4 regions of the Lysinibacillus sp. NPDC097231 genome follow, and region 4 is predicted to be linked to each of the others. Evidence: riboswitches for the same ligand, from Rfam matches in the RefSeq annotation. Region 4 holds a riboswitch; each other region holds the start of a gene.
The links. Region 4 has a riboswitch for S-adenosylmethionine ahead of metK (methionine adenosyltransferase). Riboswitches for the same ligand answer to the same signal wherever they lie in the genome.
Positions count from the first base shown of each region.

Region 1: linked by a shared signal. The riboswitch ahead of ACIQXF_RS22265 (O-acetylhomoserine aminocarboxypropyltransferase/cysteine synthase family protein) and the one ahead of metK (methionine adenosyltransferase) in region 4 are both predicted to bind S-adenosylmethionine.
Region 2: linked by a shared signal. The riboswitch ahead of ACIQXF_RS12900 (bifunctional homocysteine S-methyltransferase/methylenetetrahydrofolate reductase) and the one ahead of metK (methionine adenosyltransferase) in region 4 are both predicted to bind S-adenosylmethionine.
Region 3: linked by a shared signal. The riboswitch ahead of ACIQXF_RS11575 (YezD family protein) and the one ahead of metK (methionine adenosyltransferase) in region 4 are both predicted to bind S-adenosylmethionine.

Region 1 covers NZ_JBIWDH010000058.1:2,389-6,606, forward strand. Annotated here, with positions in the region: gene scpC (succinyl-CoA:acetate CoA-transferase ScpC) at 1-475, shown strand, start outside; gene ACIQXF_RS22255 (hypothetical protein) at 535-735, opposite strand; gene ACIQXF_RS22260 (glycerol-3-phosphate acyltransferase) at 891-1,523, opposite strand; SAM riboswitch class I at 1,816-1,929, shown strand; gene ACIQXF_RS22265 (O-acetylhomoserine aminocarboxypropyltransferase/cysteine synthase family protein) at 2,046-3,347, shown strand; gene ACIQXF_RS22270 (hypothetical protein) at 3,737-4,123, shown strand.
Region 2 covers NZ_JBIWDH010000019.1:45,906-50,123, forward strand. Annotated here, with positions in the region: gene ACIQXF_RS12890 (protoglobin domain-containing protein) at 1-340, shown strand, start outside; gene hemG (protoporphyrinogen oxidase) at 714-2,102, shown strand; SAM riboswitch class I at 2,228-2,327, shown strand; gene ACIQXF_RS12900 (bifunctional homocysteine S-methyltransferase/methylenetetrahydrofolate reductase) at 2,418-4,218, shown strand, end outside.
Region 3 covers NZ_JBIWDH010000016.1:68,709-72,926, forward strand. Annotated here, with positions in the region: gene ACIQXF_RS11560 (ABC transporter ATP-binding protein) at 1-516, opposite strand, end outside; gene ACIQXF_RS11565 (acyl-CoA dehydrogenase family protein) at 531-1,673, opposite strand; gene ACIQXF_RS11570 (ECF transporter S component) at 1,691-2,278, opposite strand; gene ACIQXF_RS11575 (YezD family protein) at 2,467-2,640, opposite strand; SAM riboswitch class I at 2,712-2,808, opposite strand; gene ACIQXF_RS11580 (DUF418 domain-containing protein) at 3,071-3,796, opposite strand; gene ACIQXF_RS11585 (phosphopantothenoylcysteine decarboxylase domain-containing protein) at 4,072-4,218, opposite strand, start outside.
Region 4 covers NZ_JBIWDH010000003.1:171,050-175,267, reverse strand. Annotated here, with positions in the region: gene pckA (phosphoenolpyruvate carboxykinase (ATP)) at 1-1,494, opposite strand, end outside; SAM riboswitch class I at 2,101-2,219, shown strand; gene metK (methionine adenosyltransferase) at 2,692-3,888, shown strand; gene ACIQXF_RS04070 (gamma carbonic anhydrase) at 4,073-4,218, opposite strand, start outside.

The DNA.
Region 1 (4,218 bases), on a different contig from region 4:
TCGCCGACTCGGGTTAATTTCTGTGAATACGGCGCTTGAAGTAGATATTTATGGAAATGTGAATTCTACACATGTTTCTGGCACAAAAATGATGAATGGAATCGGCGGTTCTGGAGACTTTGCACGTAATGCACGTTTAGGTATTTTCGTCACAAAATCTTATGCAAAAGGCGGAAATATCTCTAGTATCGTTCCAATGGTATCGCATGTAGACCATACAGAGCATGATGTAGACGTAATCGTAACAGAGCAGGGCGTAGCAGACTTACGTGGACTTGCTCCAAAAGAACGGGTTGCGCTAATTATCGATAACTGTGCACATCCTGAATATCGTGAGCAATTATGGAAGTATTTTAACGAAGCTAATGAAGCAACAGGTGGACACCATACTCCACACGACCTTGAAAAAGCGCTTTCATGGCATGTGAATTACGCAAAAAGTGGTACCATGAAGGACCCTGCATTATCTAAATAAATAAAAGAATTAAAGCCTTGAAGGAGACAGTGTATTGGCCCCTTCAAGGCTTTTAATAGTTAATAACGTAATCCTAAAAGCATTCCGGAGAAATGATCAGGTAAGCCCGGAAAGTGACTAGGTATCCGAGGGAAATGATCCGCTATAGGTAAATCGTCGTTGTTATGTAAAAAAGTAATGACGATTAGTGAAGTGAAGGCTAAGCCAATCCAGAGTGGCTTCAAATTGCGTTTTGGTTTTACTTGTTCAGAAGTAGACATACTTTTCATCTTTTCTACTATAGACATGACTATTATTTTTTAGCATTGGCTAGAAAGTAATATGTCTATTTTTTTGTGAAAAACTAGTATGTGAAATACTCCCTATCTGTAGCGATAATAGGCAGCTTCGAGAAAATATGTGGTCTCATCGAATATTATTCCTTTTTCTTGAAAGCAGAAGTCACTTTAGGCTCCGTTCCTTTGATTAATCGTTTTATATTTTCGATATGCAAAAAGATAGCTATTCCAAAAAGAAGTAGAGCAATAATCGTTGGGCCGATTCCGGGAATCCATAAATATGTTGCTGTACAAAAAACAAGATAATATTCCAGAACACCGACAATTAAATAGTTTGTCGTAAAAGATAAAATGACGAATAAAATGAGTGCAAATAAGCCAATTTTCCAATCAACAGCGAGTAATATGCCTATAATTGAAGCAGTTCCTTTACCGCCATTAAAGTTCATATGAAAAGGGAAATTATGACCTAAAATGACACCAGCAGCTACGATATAGATAAAGAGCCAAATTTGAACTTCTGTTAATTGTATTGCATCTGCTAGATAGAAATGGGAACCGAGAATAGCTGCAACACCTTTACCAATATCGATAAGTGCAACTAATATTCCGTATTTCCATCCGAGGGAAAGTGTTGCGTTGGAGGCGCCTGCATTACCAAAGCCAGTTTTTTTTAAATCTACCCCAGATAAAAACTGAGCTACTTTAGAGCCGTGAATACAGCCAATTAAATAACCAACAAGAAGAAAAATAATAACGGCTTTTATCATAAAATCCTCCTTTCTAAAGTAAAAGAATCATCACCAAAAGTTAGAGATGAAATTTTTAAAATCTATGCAATTTAAGTTGATTGGAGTATAGACTGAACGCTCCAAGGAAAGCACTTAGTAGTAATGGAAATCGACCTACATTTTGGTGAAAACCAATAAATAATATAATAGTCTATGCATTCATATTACGTAAAAAGGCAGACAGAAGTTTCGGAAAAATAAAATTTTAGTGTTGACAGAAAAAAAGTCTATGTTTATACTGTGTAACAACGATGGAAATTGAATCTCATAACTCTTATCAAGAGCGGCGGAGGGATAGGCCCTATGATGCCCGGCAACCAGTAAGTGACGAACTTGCTAAGGTGCTAATTCCTACAGATTCTTACTTGGATCTGGCAGATAAGGGGAGGAAAACTTGCAACCGCAACCCTCTTCTTACTGAAGAGGGTTTTTGTTTTCTACTAAAAAAATCCTCCTCATCTCCGGTACCATCGTAAAAAAACAACCATTTGGAGGTATACAATGACAAATTTTAAACCAGAAACATTACTGTTACATGGTGGCCAAGAGCCAGACCCAGTAACAGGTTCTCGCACAGTACCCGTGTATCGCTCAACGGCTTTCGTATTTAAAGACACAGCTCATGCGCAACGTCTTTTTGCCCTAGAGGAAGCTGGCAATATTTACACACGCATTACAAACCCAACAGTAGATGTTTTTGAAAAACGCGTCGCTTTATTAGAAGGCGGTACAGCAGCAGTAGCACTTTCTTCTGGTGCAGCAGCTATCGCATTTTCAATTTTAAATCTTGCAGGGACAGGGGATGAAATTGTTGCAGCTAGCTCTTTATACGGAGGTACTTATAACTTATTCGCCAACACACTACCAAACTACGGTATTAAAACGATTTTTGTAGATGAAACAAATCCAGAAAATTTCCGATCAGCTATTACTGATAAAACAAAAGCGGTGTTCGCTGAAATTTACGGTAATCCAAGTTTAAAGGTACTAGACATTGAAGCAGTAGCGAATATTGCACATGAAAACGGCTTACCATTAATTATTGATAGCACATTTGCCTCACCGTATGGCTCTACACCAATTGACTTCGGTGCAGATATTGTCGTTCACTCCGCTACAAAATGGATAGGCGGCCATGGTACAACTTTAGGTGGGGTTGTAGTAGACGCAGGAAAGTTTGATTGGACTCGTGGACGTTTCCCAGGCTTTACTGAGCCAGATCCTTCTTATCACGGTTTACGATATGGTATTGACACAGCAGCGGCTGCATTTGCTACAAAACTGCGTGTACAATTACTACGCGACTTTGGACCAACATTAAGTGCTGATGCTGCATTTAATTTATTACAAGGTTTAGAAACGCTTCATTTGCGTATCCCTAAACATAACGAAAATGCTTTAGCGGTAGCTGAATATTTAAGAAACCACCCATCTGTGGAGTATGTAAATTATAATGGCTTAGAAGATTTTGCTACGCATGATTTAGCTAAAAAATATTTAAGAAATGGCTTCGGTTCAGTGCTTACATTTGGCATTAAAGGTGGACGTGAAGCAGGGCGTAAATTAATCGATAGTGTGAAACTATTCTCACACGTAGCCAATGTAGGTGATGCCAAATCATTAATTATTCATCCTGCATCTACTACACATCAGCAACTATCAGCTGAAGAGTTAATCCAAACTGGTGTAACTGAGTCGCTCATTCGCTTATCAATCGGTTTAGAGGCAGTAGAGGATATTATTGCAGATTTAGAACAAGCTATTGAACAAGTTACAGCTTCACAACAAAAAGTAGAAGCTTAAAAACAATTACATGGACAAATGTCGTAGCGTTTACGTATTTTCTCATTCGAAAGGGCCTCATTTGGTAATGCGTAAAACGTTGCTGCATCAACCGCTTATCCCATTTGATAAGTTAGAAGAAGTATTCTATTTATAATACCTAGTAATTTTATAAGTATTATTGACTTATTTAAATCCTTGTTATATACTAGGAAATAAGTTAAATATTCGAAAGGCTACCAACCTAGAAATAGTTAAAAGCAACAATTTCGATTGATTTGACCCTTTAATCAATTACAAACCAATTTGTTTTCATAAGTGCTCCCCCACTTTTGAATATATTAAAAAGAGTAGCTGCAAGCCAGCAGCTACCCTTTTTCAAAAAAGCTGATGATAAAGGAGAGTTTTAAATGGGAAATGTTTATAATGCACAAAATATTGCATCTTATCTTATTTATGAGCTAAATGAAGGTCATGTCTTTGTGAACAACATGTCCATTCAAAACATACTCGCGTCAGTTGAACGTAAATGGCAACAGATCTTTGGGCATTCTGCTTATAAGGAAAAAGTTTATGCCAAAGAGGAAGGCTATACAGTAAAAGAAGTTTTCGAAGCATATGAAGGTTATGGAGCAAGTCATATTCCTCTACCTGCGACAGAGTATTATTTAAAATACGGCACATTCCAATTAGTTGAACGTACGTATGCAATACCAGATTTACAGCTAGAAGAAATAAGGCTTATACAACAGGCTATAACGCAATATTGCTATCAATTGCTAACTAACGCTAGTTAATCGTCCCTCAAATATTTGAGCTCATTCTCTGCTGCTACAGAGAATGAGCTTTTTCATTAATGGGGGAGAAGTAGATTAGCATGCCTTAAAATTTT
Region 2 (4,218 bases), on a different contig from region 4:
TGTTGTTGCAGATGAAGTTCGTAAATTATCGATTCAAACAAAAGAATCAGTTACCTCTGTAGCGATGTTATTACAAAAAACGAATGAGCGAACAGATAAACTTGCTTGCTCGATTAGTAATATTAAAGAAGAGGTCACATCTGGCGAGGAAAATATGGCGCAGACGGAAGGACAATTTACCAAAATATTAGACTCTATGACAGAAGCTAAAGGTCAAAATGATTGTATGGAAAAAGAAATACTAGCGATAGCAGAAATTCTCAAAGAGTTAGGTCTTGCCTTTGATGAAGTAACAAATTCTGCTGAAAAATTGGCTAATGTTGCACAAAATTTAAATTAAATAACAGTAAAAATTCAAGTCATGCATTAATGGCAGCATCACGCATTCAAGCACAAAAAACACTATATTAACTATTAATATGTGGATAGAATTAGAATAGATGGGTGAGTGTTCGTATTAGTTAACATAAAGCCTCTAAGGGAAATCAAGCATTTTGAAGATGATCGTGTTGCATAATACAATTTGTAGGAAATCACGTAAATACATTAATTGTTGATTTTCTATAATCGAGATCATATTTGGTTATAAAAATGGAGCTATCCAAATTGTTGGATGGCTCCATTTTTGCTAAATTTGTAAAGGGTTTAGCGTAATTTTCAATAAAAAAAGTTTATACTGAAGAAAGAGAAATAAAAAATAGGGGCGGTATAATATGAAAACAGTTGTTGTATTAGGTGGCGGAATTACAGGATTGTGTACAATGCATTATTTACAACGTCAGGTTCGGGAGAAGAAATTAAATGTAAAGCTTGTGCTTATCGAAAAAAATACATACTTAGGTGGCAAGCTACATTCGGCATACGAGCAAGGTTTCGTCCTAGAGACAGGAGCAGATTCTATTGTAGCCCGTCATAAAGGTGTAATGGAGTTAGTTGAGGAACTTAATTTTGAACAAAATCTTGTTTACAACGAAACTGGTATTTCGTATATTTACACAAATAATGAGTTGCATGCTATCCCGTCAGACTCTACGTTCGGTATTCCAATGAGCTTACAATCTCTAGAGCAAAGCACACTTGTTTCACAAGAGGGGAAAAAAGCAGCATTAAAAGATTTAACAATGCCTAATGAAGGCTTTACAAAGGAAAGTTCAATTGGCGAATTTTTAACCTATTATTTAGGTGAGGAGCTTGTTCAAAACCAAATCGCACCAGTACTTGCAGGGGTATATTCGGGGGATTTAAGTCAGCTTTCGATTGCTTCCACTTTACCGTATTTAATCGATTACAAAAATGATTATGGCAGTATTATTAAAGGTTTTGATGCAAACCGTGAGCAATTTGTGAAAGCTGCTAATAAGAAATTTATTTCCTTTAAAAATGGTTTATCGTCGTTAATTGAACGACTTGAAGAAACATTGACGGATGTAGACATTATTAAAGGAGTCGCTACAACGAATGTTAAAAAACAGGACAATCAATACATTGTTACATTAGCAAACGGTATGGTGATTGAGGCAAATCATGTTGTGATGGCACTTCCTAATGAAGCTGTACAAAGCTTATTACAGGATGATTTATTGAGTCGCTATTTTGAACAGTTCAATACAGCATCTGCCATTACGATCTATTTAGGATTTGATGTACCTGATAGTAGATTGCCAGTAGATGGAACTGGCTTTATAGTGTCACATAATTCTGATGTTACGTGTAATGCGGCGACGTGGACAAGCCGCAAGTGGAAGCATACATCTGCAGAAGGAAAATTGCTTGTGCGACTTTTTTATAAGAGCATTAACCCAGCGTACGAAGAATTACGTATGATGACAGATGAAGAGTTAGCAGCAGTTGCCCTTGAAGACGTTAGAAAAAGCTTGGGGATTGAAGAAAAACCAAGTGCTGTCAATGTGACAAAATGGATCGATCAAATGCCTAAATATGACCTGGCTCATCGTGAGGCATTACAAGGTTTATTGCACGAGCTAGAGAAAAACTATCCAAATCTATCAATAGCGGGATGCTCTTATTTTGGAGTAGGCATCGGAGCTTGTATTCAAAATGGTAAAAAAATTGGTGAGGAACTAGCAGAAAAACTATCATAATTGTTTGATCTAAATCAAAATCTGATATTTTTCGTATAAAATATCCTTTGTTAAGTGAAATAGTCTTGACTCAATCGTTCGTAAACGATATGATTCTTTTAATTATTTAAAAAATTCATACTAAATTCTTATCAAGAGAAGCTGAGGGACTGGCCCTGTGAAGCTTCAGCAACCAACTTTTTGTCAGGTGCTAAATCCAGAAGACCATTGTGTCGAAGATGAGAAGGAAAAACAATTACGTAACGTAAAAGCCTTCTTTTTTTGTGAAAGAAGGCTTTTTTATATTTTAGAAATAAGGGAAGAGAGGCTAGTTTTATGGGATTGCTTGAAAAGTTGAAAACGCATGTTCTTACAGCAGATGGTGCAATTGGTACGGTATTATACGGCTACGGCTTGGAGTACTGTCATGAGGAAATGAATGTTCAGAGACCTGAATTAATTGAAAAGATTCATAGAGAATATATTGCTGCTGGTGCCGACATTATTCAAACGAACACTTATGGAGCTAATGCCATAAAATTAGCTCGCTATGGATTGGAATCACGTGTGCAACAATTTAATGAAGCGGCTATGACAATTGCAAAGCGAGCAGCCGCAGATGGCGGACAATTTGTCTTGGGTACTATTGGGGGAATCCGTGGTATTCGAAAGAGTGACGCAACATTAGAAGAAATTTTAGCAGCTGCTGAAGAACAAGCAAGTGTTTTACTTGCAGGGAATCCGGACGGACTTTTACTTGAAACATATTATGATTTTGAAGAGCTGACAGCAACAATATCGATGCTACGCGCTAAAACGACATTACCGATCATTGCTCAAGTTTCTATGCACGAGCCAGGAATTTTGCAAAATGGCATGAGTTTAAATAATGCTTTACATGAACTTGAAGCGCTAGGAGCTGATGTCGTAGGTGTTAATTGTCGTTTAGGTCCACACCATACGATTCAAGCATTTGAAGGTGTAGAGCTTCCTGAAAAGGCATTTATGTCAGCCTATCCGAATGCATCTCTTCTTGATTTGGAAGATGGTCGCGTTGTTTATGAGTCAGAAGCGGATTATTTTGGCCGAGCAGCAATAGCACTTCGTAATCAAGGGGTACGTTTAATTGGTGGTTGCTGTGGTACGACACCAAAGCATATTGCCGCAGTGAAAAAGTACTTAGAGGAGCTATCTCCAGTAGAAGAAAAATATGCGAAGCCAGAAAAGATAGAAGTTGTTCGTGAGGCAGAGCCACCAAATTACGAGCCACTACATGTAAAAGTAAAACGTGAACGCTCAGTTATAGTGGAGCTAGATACACCAAGACATTTAGAAATTGAAGGTTTTATTGAAGGTGCAAAAAAATTATATGAAGCAGGCGCAGATGTAGTCATGATGGCAGATAATTCGCTTGCATCGCCAAGAATCAGTAATGTTGCTATGGGGGCACTATTGAAAGAAACACATGCAGTTCGCCCGTTAACACATATTACATGTCGAGATCGCAATTTAATTGGTCTTCAATCACATTTAATGGGATTAAATGCACTGGGAATTCATGATATTTTAGCTGTTACTGGAGATCCAACGAAGGTAGGAGACTTCCCAGGAGCGACTAGCGTTTATGACGTGTCTTCAATGGAGCTAATCCAATTAATAAAACAGTTAAATGAAGGTGTATCGTTTTCAGGGAAACCACTTCGTAAAAAAGCGAATTTCTCTGTAGCCGCTGCATTTAATCCGAATGTACGTGTATTAGATCGTGCTGTGTCTCGATTAGAAAAGAAAATTGAGCATGGGGCAGACTATTTTATTTCACAGCCTGTCTATACAAAGGAAAAAATCGTGGAGATTTACGAGGCAACTAAGCATTTAGAAGCACCGATTTATATAGGCATTATGCCAGTAACGAGCTATAAAAGCGCGGAATTCTTACATCATGAAGTACCAGGAATTAAACTATCTGATGATGCGTTAGCGCGTATGAGCGCTTGTGGTGATGATAAGGAGCGCGCAACACAAGAAGGAATTGCAATTGCAAAGGAACTAGTAGAGGTAGCAGCGGAATATTTCAATGGTATTTACCTCATTACGCCGTTTTTACGCTATGACATGACACTAGAGTTAATGAAATTTA
Region 3 (4,218 bases), on a different contig from region 4:
ACGGGCTATGGCTGCACGTTGCTTCATCCCTCCAGACATTTGACCAGGATATTTTGTAATGGCATGGCCTAGATTGACAAGCTTCAAATAATCTTCTGCAAGCTGTTGTAATGCTTGTTTCTTTTTCGTTTTCCCAAGCTTTTGTTTTAATGCAAGCACGATATTGCTGCGTGCCGTTAACCAAGGAAACAATGAATAATCTTGAAATACTACGCCGCAATCTGGCGCCTGTATTTGTAGCGACACATCATCAATCGTAATATCTCCAGCGTTTGGTTGCTCGAGTCCTGCAAGCAAACGAAGAAAGGTACTTTTTCCACAACCACTCGGGCCCATTAGAACGAGAAATTCACCTTCCTGCACATTTATCGAAATGTCGTTTAAAATGCAGACATCTTGATAATCGAAATGAATGTTTTTCGCCTCTATTTTATTTTTTGTTGTTGGCGCAAGTACCTTAATCGCCTCCTCCAAGTCATTATTGTTATGCTCCTCTTCACGCTCTAATAGCACCATGATATTCACCCCTTTTAACGTTGTAAGACACGTCTTCCTAATTCTTGTATAGTCGTATCTACTGGCACATGTAGCGTCATCGTCCGTAAATTACGCCAGTAGCGATCAAAGCCGTAACGATTTGCTGTAGCACGACTTTCCATCACCTCGAACATACGAGAGGTAACATCTAACCCTATTCTTGTCGTCACAATTTTCGCAACATTCGTGACATCGTCTAACGCTTCACGTTCTGCTAGCGTAATGTTACTTCCTTTTAGCCAAAGCTTTTGGAACAATTCATCTGAGCGTTCCACCACTAATTTGGCCGCCTCTACTTGAGCAAAAAATTCACCAAAATGTTTTTGAATAATTGGATCCTCTGTTGCTGAAGTGTAGAGCGGTGAACGCGCTCTCGTTTCAGTTTGTGTGTAATTTCTTGCTGCTTCAAATGCGCCTTCTACAATACCTAAATACAGATGATTTAAGATAAAGCTTGAAATATTTAAACGAAGGCGAGAAAACTCATTGCGATTAAAGCCATTCTCCAGTACTTCATTAAGTTCCACACGTACCGCATGAAATTCGACTGTCCCACTATCTGTCTGACGTTGACCAAAATTATCCCAATCCTCTTTCACTTCTATACCTATTCGTTTAGTAGGTATTATAGCCAACAATGGCTCTTCCCGCCCTTCTAACAGCGCTGATACTAATAAATAATCCGAATCTACACTACCTGAGCAGAATGTTTTCTTACCTTCAAAAATGTAATGATTATCCTGCTTCGTTGCCGTTAACTTAATATCAATTGGGTTAAAGGCATTACCCCAAAATAAATTTCGTTGTACGGTTTCCGTATAATAACGCACTTTTTGTTCTTCACTCCCACATAAATGTGGCGTCGTTAAATTGACAAAATGATAACCAAAAACATGTGCTAGCGAGCTATCTACTCTAGCAAAAATACGCACAACCTGTAGGACCTCAAGCCAATTACCTCCTAAACCACCATATTCAGTCGGAATTAAAAGCTTTAAAAGTCCACTTTCTCGTATTAAATCTCGCTCATTTTTAGCATTCCCCCCTGTTTGATCTCGCGTGATGGCTGTTTCCTTAAATTTCTCTGCAAGCGAAGTTGCGATTTCTTCAATCTTTTTAACTGTTTTTGTCGTCATTATTATTCCTCCTGTTTTTAATATGTACGATTATATTTCAAACGTTGCTGGGCCATCCAAGCTCGAATATTTCGGAATACTATCATTGTTACAATCATGACAATGACACCTTTCACTAGATTGAATGGTAAAATCCCTAAAACAATCATATCTTTTAAAGCATCCCCCTTCACAGGTTCCATTCCTAAAAACAAGGTGTACATCGGTAGGAAAAGCACATAATTCAGAAGGCTCATACCAACTGCCATCGAAACTGTACCTGCAAGCAATCCAATGATAAGCCCCTTCCCACTTTGTATTTTTGAATAGAAGAAATACACCGGGATGATGAATAACACACCTGTTGTAAAGTTGGCCAAATGGCCTACCGGTACACCAGTCATGCTTCCTGACAATAACCAATCCAATATATTTTTTAATAGCTCCACTAAAATTCCTGCAACTGGTCCCATCGTCATTGCTGCTAATAAGGCTGGCACATCACTAAAATCTACCTGTAAGAAACTAGGGAACGGTGGTAACGGAAAATTAAATAACATCAGCACAATTGATATACTACTCAGTACACCAATATTTATGAAATACCTTAATCTCAAACTGTTCACTCCTTTTTAAATCGCTGCTAATTAAGAAAAAACTTCAATCAAATGGGTATTCATCATACCTAAGGATCCAACGTTGAACCAATCGGGCTTTTACGATCAGTTCAATGCCTGACCGTTCATGCGGGATCAAAAAAAGACCACATATAAGCGAAGGAAAGATTCCTGCTTATGATGTGGCCTCCAGATTTCTAGTCAGCTGCGATTATTCGTTTTTTTTGTGGAAATCTTTGCTTTTCAAGTCGATTAATTTGCACAATAACACCATCTTGAATGGTGATTTGCACCTCGCCAAATTGTAGATTTTGAATAGCATTGGCAATCACTTCTAATTTCTTGTCATCAATCTTTGCTGTTTGAGACATTCGATACACCCCTTCTTTTTCATACTTTTTTGTACAAAAGAGGTCAACGCATCATGATGATTCGATGGACCCGCTTATCTGTCAGTAAACTCTGCTGAGTTTGGCACCGATTCACATCAGTAGCCGAGGCTTTATTGGGCGAAGTCCCTTCACCTCTCTTGATAAGGCATTACGTTTCTTGGAAATAATTCTATAATTCTGAAAACCTATTGTCAACATAAATATTAGAAAACCTAGACGAATACTATGAAATTAAGCGAAATGGTGCATTTTGTCAGTAAAAGGTGCTCGAAACTTATGAAGAAAGCCTATTCTATTTTGTGTGATGTACAACTGTCATTGTTGCATGTGAATGAAAATGCAGTTACTTGTTCTACTAAAAATCGCTGATAGTATCGCGTCAATCACCGATTAAACGCAGTCACCTTTTCTACTTTGATATTTTTCGCATCATAAGCTCAATGGGGCCTCTACGATATTTTCGTCTCCAGCGCACAGAGAATAGCATACTGCCGATGAAAAAAAGACATGCGTATAGCAGTGAAAAAGCTAATGTTTGATTGTCGAGTCTGTCAAACACTATTAAAATGCCAATACCAATAAAGACATGGCTTACATAATGCGTCAATGTCAATTGACCTGTATTTATAATGGCACGTACAAGCCCATGTTCGGCAAATTTTTCGGCAATATATATGGAGCCTACAATAACAATCAGTGCCGTTGCGGTATTTGAAACGATGTAGAAAATATTAGGGGGAATTGGACCCGTTTCAAAAAGGAACCACGCGCTATCTGCATCTAGAACTGACTTGGTTGTTACATTCATCAGTACTTTAGACATGAATTCAGTTAAAACCGTTATAGAAAGACCAGCGACCAACAATCTTTTTCTTACGGTATCATTGGTTAAATCTAACCGTCCTAAAATTAGGCCGATGAAAAAGAAACAAATCCACGGCAATACAGGGTGATAGCCGTTGAAGAACAAGTTTCTCAAAAAGCCTTCTACTGTCCAAAAATCAAGATATTCTAAAAAGAAATGTTGTGGATCCCAACCTGCCATATAGTTGAAGATTACTTGAAGTGTTTGCGTGATCATTAACAGCACACTTGTTAATGGATTTTCATACCAATTTAAAAAAACTTCATCCATTAGCTAAGGTACAGGTCATTCAAAATGGGCATCATTAGTTACCTTACCCTTAACACACAGCAAAAATAAAAGAATGCCTACAATATTCGTTTTACGGTTCGATGATTGTCTTATTTAAAAGTAATATTAAACAACTTTTTGAATTTTTCTTAAATACCTGATATCCATGTAAAAAAACTGTGTAGACGCACTTTCCGTCTGCACAGTTTTTTTGCATGCATAAATTGAATGATTTTCTTCATCGTTGATAGACATCGCACTCGTATAAGAGAGATTTAATGTTTTTGTAAGCATTCCATTAATGCTTTGGCCGTTTGTTCTTTGCCCATCACCTTAATGGGTTGTCCTTCAGCTGGTACAATCCAATGTGGTTCGTCTTCACCATATAAGGACTGCGAGCTATTCGCTACCATAAACTGTGC
Region 4 (4,218 bases):
TTTTGCATCATAAGCAGCTTTGTCTGCCCATGCATCGCGAGGGTTAAGTACTTCTGATGGTACACCTTCAACAGTTGTTGGAATGTGTAAACCAAATACTGAATCTTGAATTGTTTCAGCATCCTTTAATTTACCATCAATTGCAGCACGTACCATTGTACGAGTGTAAGAAAGCTTCATACGGCTACCAGTACCATATTCGCCGCCAGTCCAACCAGTGTTCACTAGGTATACTTGTGCACCGTGCTCGTCAATTTTTTGACCTAGCATTTCAGCATATACAGTTGCTGGCAGTGGAAGGAATGGAGAACCAAAGCAAGTAGAGAATACTGGTTCTGGCTCTGTTACACCACGTTCTGTACCAGCAAGTTTAGATGTGAACCCGCTTAGGAAGTGGTACATCGCTTGCTCTTTTGTTAATTTACTGATTGGAGGTAATACGCCAAATGCATCAGCTGTTAAGAAGATGATTGTTTTTGGGTGACCTGCAACAGATGGATCAACAATATTTTCGATGTATTGGATTGGATAAGCTACACGTGTATTTTCTGTTAATGAACCATCGTCATAGTCACAAACACGAGTTTCTGGATCAACAGCAACGTTTTCTAAAACAGAACCGAAGCGGATTGCGTTATAGATTTCTGGTTCTTTTTCAGCAGAAAGGTTAATTGTTTTTGCATAGCATCCACCCTCGATGTTGAATACACCATTATCAGACCAACCGTGTTCATCGTCACCGATAAGCTTACGGTCAGGGTCAGCTGATAAAGTAGTTTTACCAGTACCAGATAAGCCGAAGAATAATGCAACATCACCAGCTTCACCAACGTTTGCTGAGCAGTGCATTGAAAGAATACCTTGTTGTGGTAATAAGTAGTTCATAATACCGAAAATAGATTTTTTTATTTCACCAGCATATTCAGTACCACCAATTAGGATGATTTTCTTTTCAAGCGATACAATGATGAATGTTTCAGAAGCTGTACCATCAACAGCAGGGTCTGCTTTAAAGTTAGGAGCTGAGATAACTGTGAAGTCAGCAACATGAGAAGCTAACTCTTCTTCAGTTGGACGGATAAATAATTGATGAGCGAAAAGATTGTGCCAAGCGTATTCATTGATTACTTGGATGCTTAATTGTGAATCTTTGTCAGCACCAGCAAAGCCTTTGAATACGAATAACTCGTCACGTTCTTTTAAATATTTTACTACTTTAACATATAAGTTATCGAACACTTCAGAAGAAATTGGTTGGTTTACTTTTCCCCAGTCAATTTGATCTTTTGAGCCTTCTTCTTCTACCGTATATTTATCTTTAGGTGAACGACCAGTGTATTTGCCAGTTTCTGCACGAACTGCACCATCTACTGTTAACATAGCTTCACCACGAGATGTAGCTTTTTCAGCTAATTGTGGTACTGAAAGTTGAACATTAATGTTACCGCCGCTTAATAATTCCTTCAGTTCGTTTGCAATTTCTACTGAATTCATCGATTAAATACCATCCTTTTTTATAGTATTCCCTTGAGCTTGAGGGAGATTTTCTTAATTTCAAAAATAGTATAACACAATTGCTTAAATAATCTATACTAATTCAGAAATTATTTTTGAGATTTTATGACTTTTCAAGAAAACGACAAAAAGTAAATTCATTTGTTTTTAGACATTTTTACCCTATTTATAATCGAGTGATTACAGAATCACTTTCGCCACAGCTGAATTGTGTTTGGAAGCTTTTGGCCAATATGAGGTTCGCACAGGATGTGAAGTTTTTAGCCTGGGATTTTGTTATTAGTTGGAGCTTGTCACCAACTGGAAAGGGGCTTCAACCATATTCATCCACCACATGTAGAGATGGCAGTCTTCCGTAGCTGACGTTGCTCTTTCGCTACAAAACACTCGCTGGATGTAGATATAGGGTCACACATATGGTAACACATGATGTGAGGTATATAGTAGGGATTATTTTTCTTCAATTTACAGAAAAGACCAAGTGTAGTGCAATATGTTCAACGAACACTTTGATTCCCAACAAAATCAACATAAAATATTTGACAACGTTCAACCTTTTACGTAATATGAGATATTGAACGGATACTCTTATCCCGAGCTGGTGGAGGGTCAGGCCCTGTGAAACCCGGCAACCTGCATGAACTATTTCACGACATGCGTTGGTGCCAACCTGATGCAAGGGAACCCCCCTTGAACGATAAGAGTGAAAGGTTACGAAGTCATTATTCCTTTCCTCATGTTAAGTAAGCGTGAGAAAAGGATTTTTTTATTGTTAAAAACGAATCTAAAGGTAAGTATATGTAGTTCTTTCCTTATTATAATGACGGATCTTTCGAAAATCTCGTGTTAAAAGAGCAGCTGATCATTTGGCGAAAGTGAAACGACAGCAACAAGTGTTTTCTGTGCGAAAGCGTAGTGCAAACGTAGCGACAGCAACAAGTGTTTTCTGTGCGAAAGCGTAGTGCAAACGTAGCGACAGCAACAAGTGTTTTCTGTGCGAAAGCGTAGTGTAAACGTAGCGACAGCAACAAGTGTTTTCTGTGCGAAAGCGTAGTGTAAACGTAGCGACAGCAACAACAACGGCTCGAGAGTTCAATCCTTAGGAGCGGACTAGACATGGGTAATGAGTACCGTATTCGCAAATACTATTTGTAAGAGTAATAGGAGGAAAACCAAATGACAAACCGTCGACTCTTTACATCAGAGAGTGTAACAGAAGGACATCCAGACAAAATTTGTGACCAAATCTCGGATGCAATTTTAGATGCTATTTTAGCAGAAGATCCAAATGCACGTGTAGCGTGTGAAACAACAGTAACTACAGGCTTAGTTTTAGTAGCAGGAGAAATTACTACTTCTACTTATGTAGATATTAAAGGTATCGTTCGTGATACTGTAGCTGAAATCGGTTATACACGAGGAAAATATGGCTTTGATGCTGAAAACTTAGCAGTACTTGTTGCTATTGGCGAACAATCGCCTGATATTGCACAAGGTGTTGACCAAGCTTTAGAGGCGCGTGAAGGCTCTATGACAGACGCTGATATTGAAGCGATTGGCGCAGGGGACCAGGGCTTAATGTTTGGCTATGCATGTAACGAAACGCCTGAACTTATGCCATTACCAATTAGTTTAGCGCATAAATTGTCTCGTCGTTTAACTGAAGTACGTAAATCCGGTGAACTTGCATATTTACGTCCAGATGGCAAAACACAAGTAACGATTGAATATGATGAAAATAATGTACCTGTGCGCGTAGATACGATTGTTATTTCAACACAGCATGATGAAGAAGCGACACTTGAACAAATTCAAGCAGATTTAAAAGAATTTGTTATTGCACCAGTTGTTCCAAGTGAATTACTAGATGCTGATACTAAATATTTCATCAACCCAACTGGCCGTTTCGTAATCGGAGGTCCAAAAGGGGATGCTGGTCTAACTGGACGTAAAATCATCGTTGATACATACGGTGGCTATGCACGTCACGGTGGCGGTGCTTTCTCTGGGAAGGATGCAACTAAGGTAGACCGTTCAGCGGCGTATGCAGCACGCTATGTAGCGAAAAATATTGTGGCAGCAGGCTTAGCAGAACGAGTAGAAGTACAATTAGCTTATGCAATTGGTGTTGCTCAACCAGTATCTATTGCTGTTGATACATTTGGTACAGGAAAAGTTAAGGAAAGTGAAATTGTAGAATGGGTGCGTGAGCTATTTGATTTACGTCCTGCAGGGATTATTAAAATGCTTGACCTTCGTCGCCCAATTTATAAGCAAACTGCAGCATATGGTCACTTCGGTCGTACCGATTTAAATGTACCTTGGGAACAAACAGACAAAGCTGTTGCATTAAGAGAAAAAGCAGGATTATAAATTAGCTGCGAAGATACTGTTGTAGCTGTTAAATTATATTAAAGTAAATAATTCAGAAAGGGGCTGGGTGTTTCTAATAGCCCCTTTCGCTGTTTTTACCGAAAAAATAGCTCCTAATCTGTAGTTAGTCCGTTCTTACGGATGTCTGAGAAGACATGGGGCTTGCTTCAATTAATTGAAATAGCTATTTATCTTTTGTTTGAAGAGATTTATAGTATTGTCCTTTTTCAGCGTATTCACGTACGATACGTTCCATATCTTCTATATCTTCAGCATTTAATTCACGTACAACTTTTGCTGGACGACCTAACGCTAAGCTATTCGGGGGAA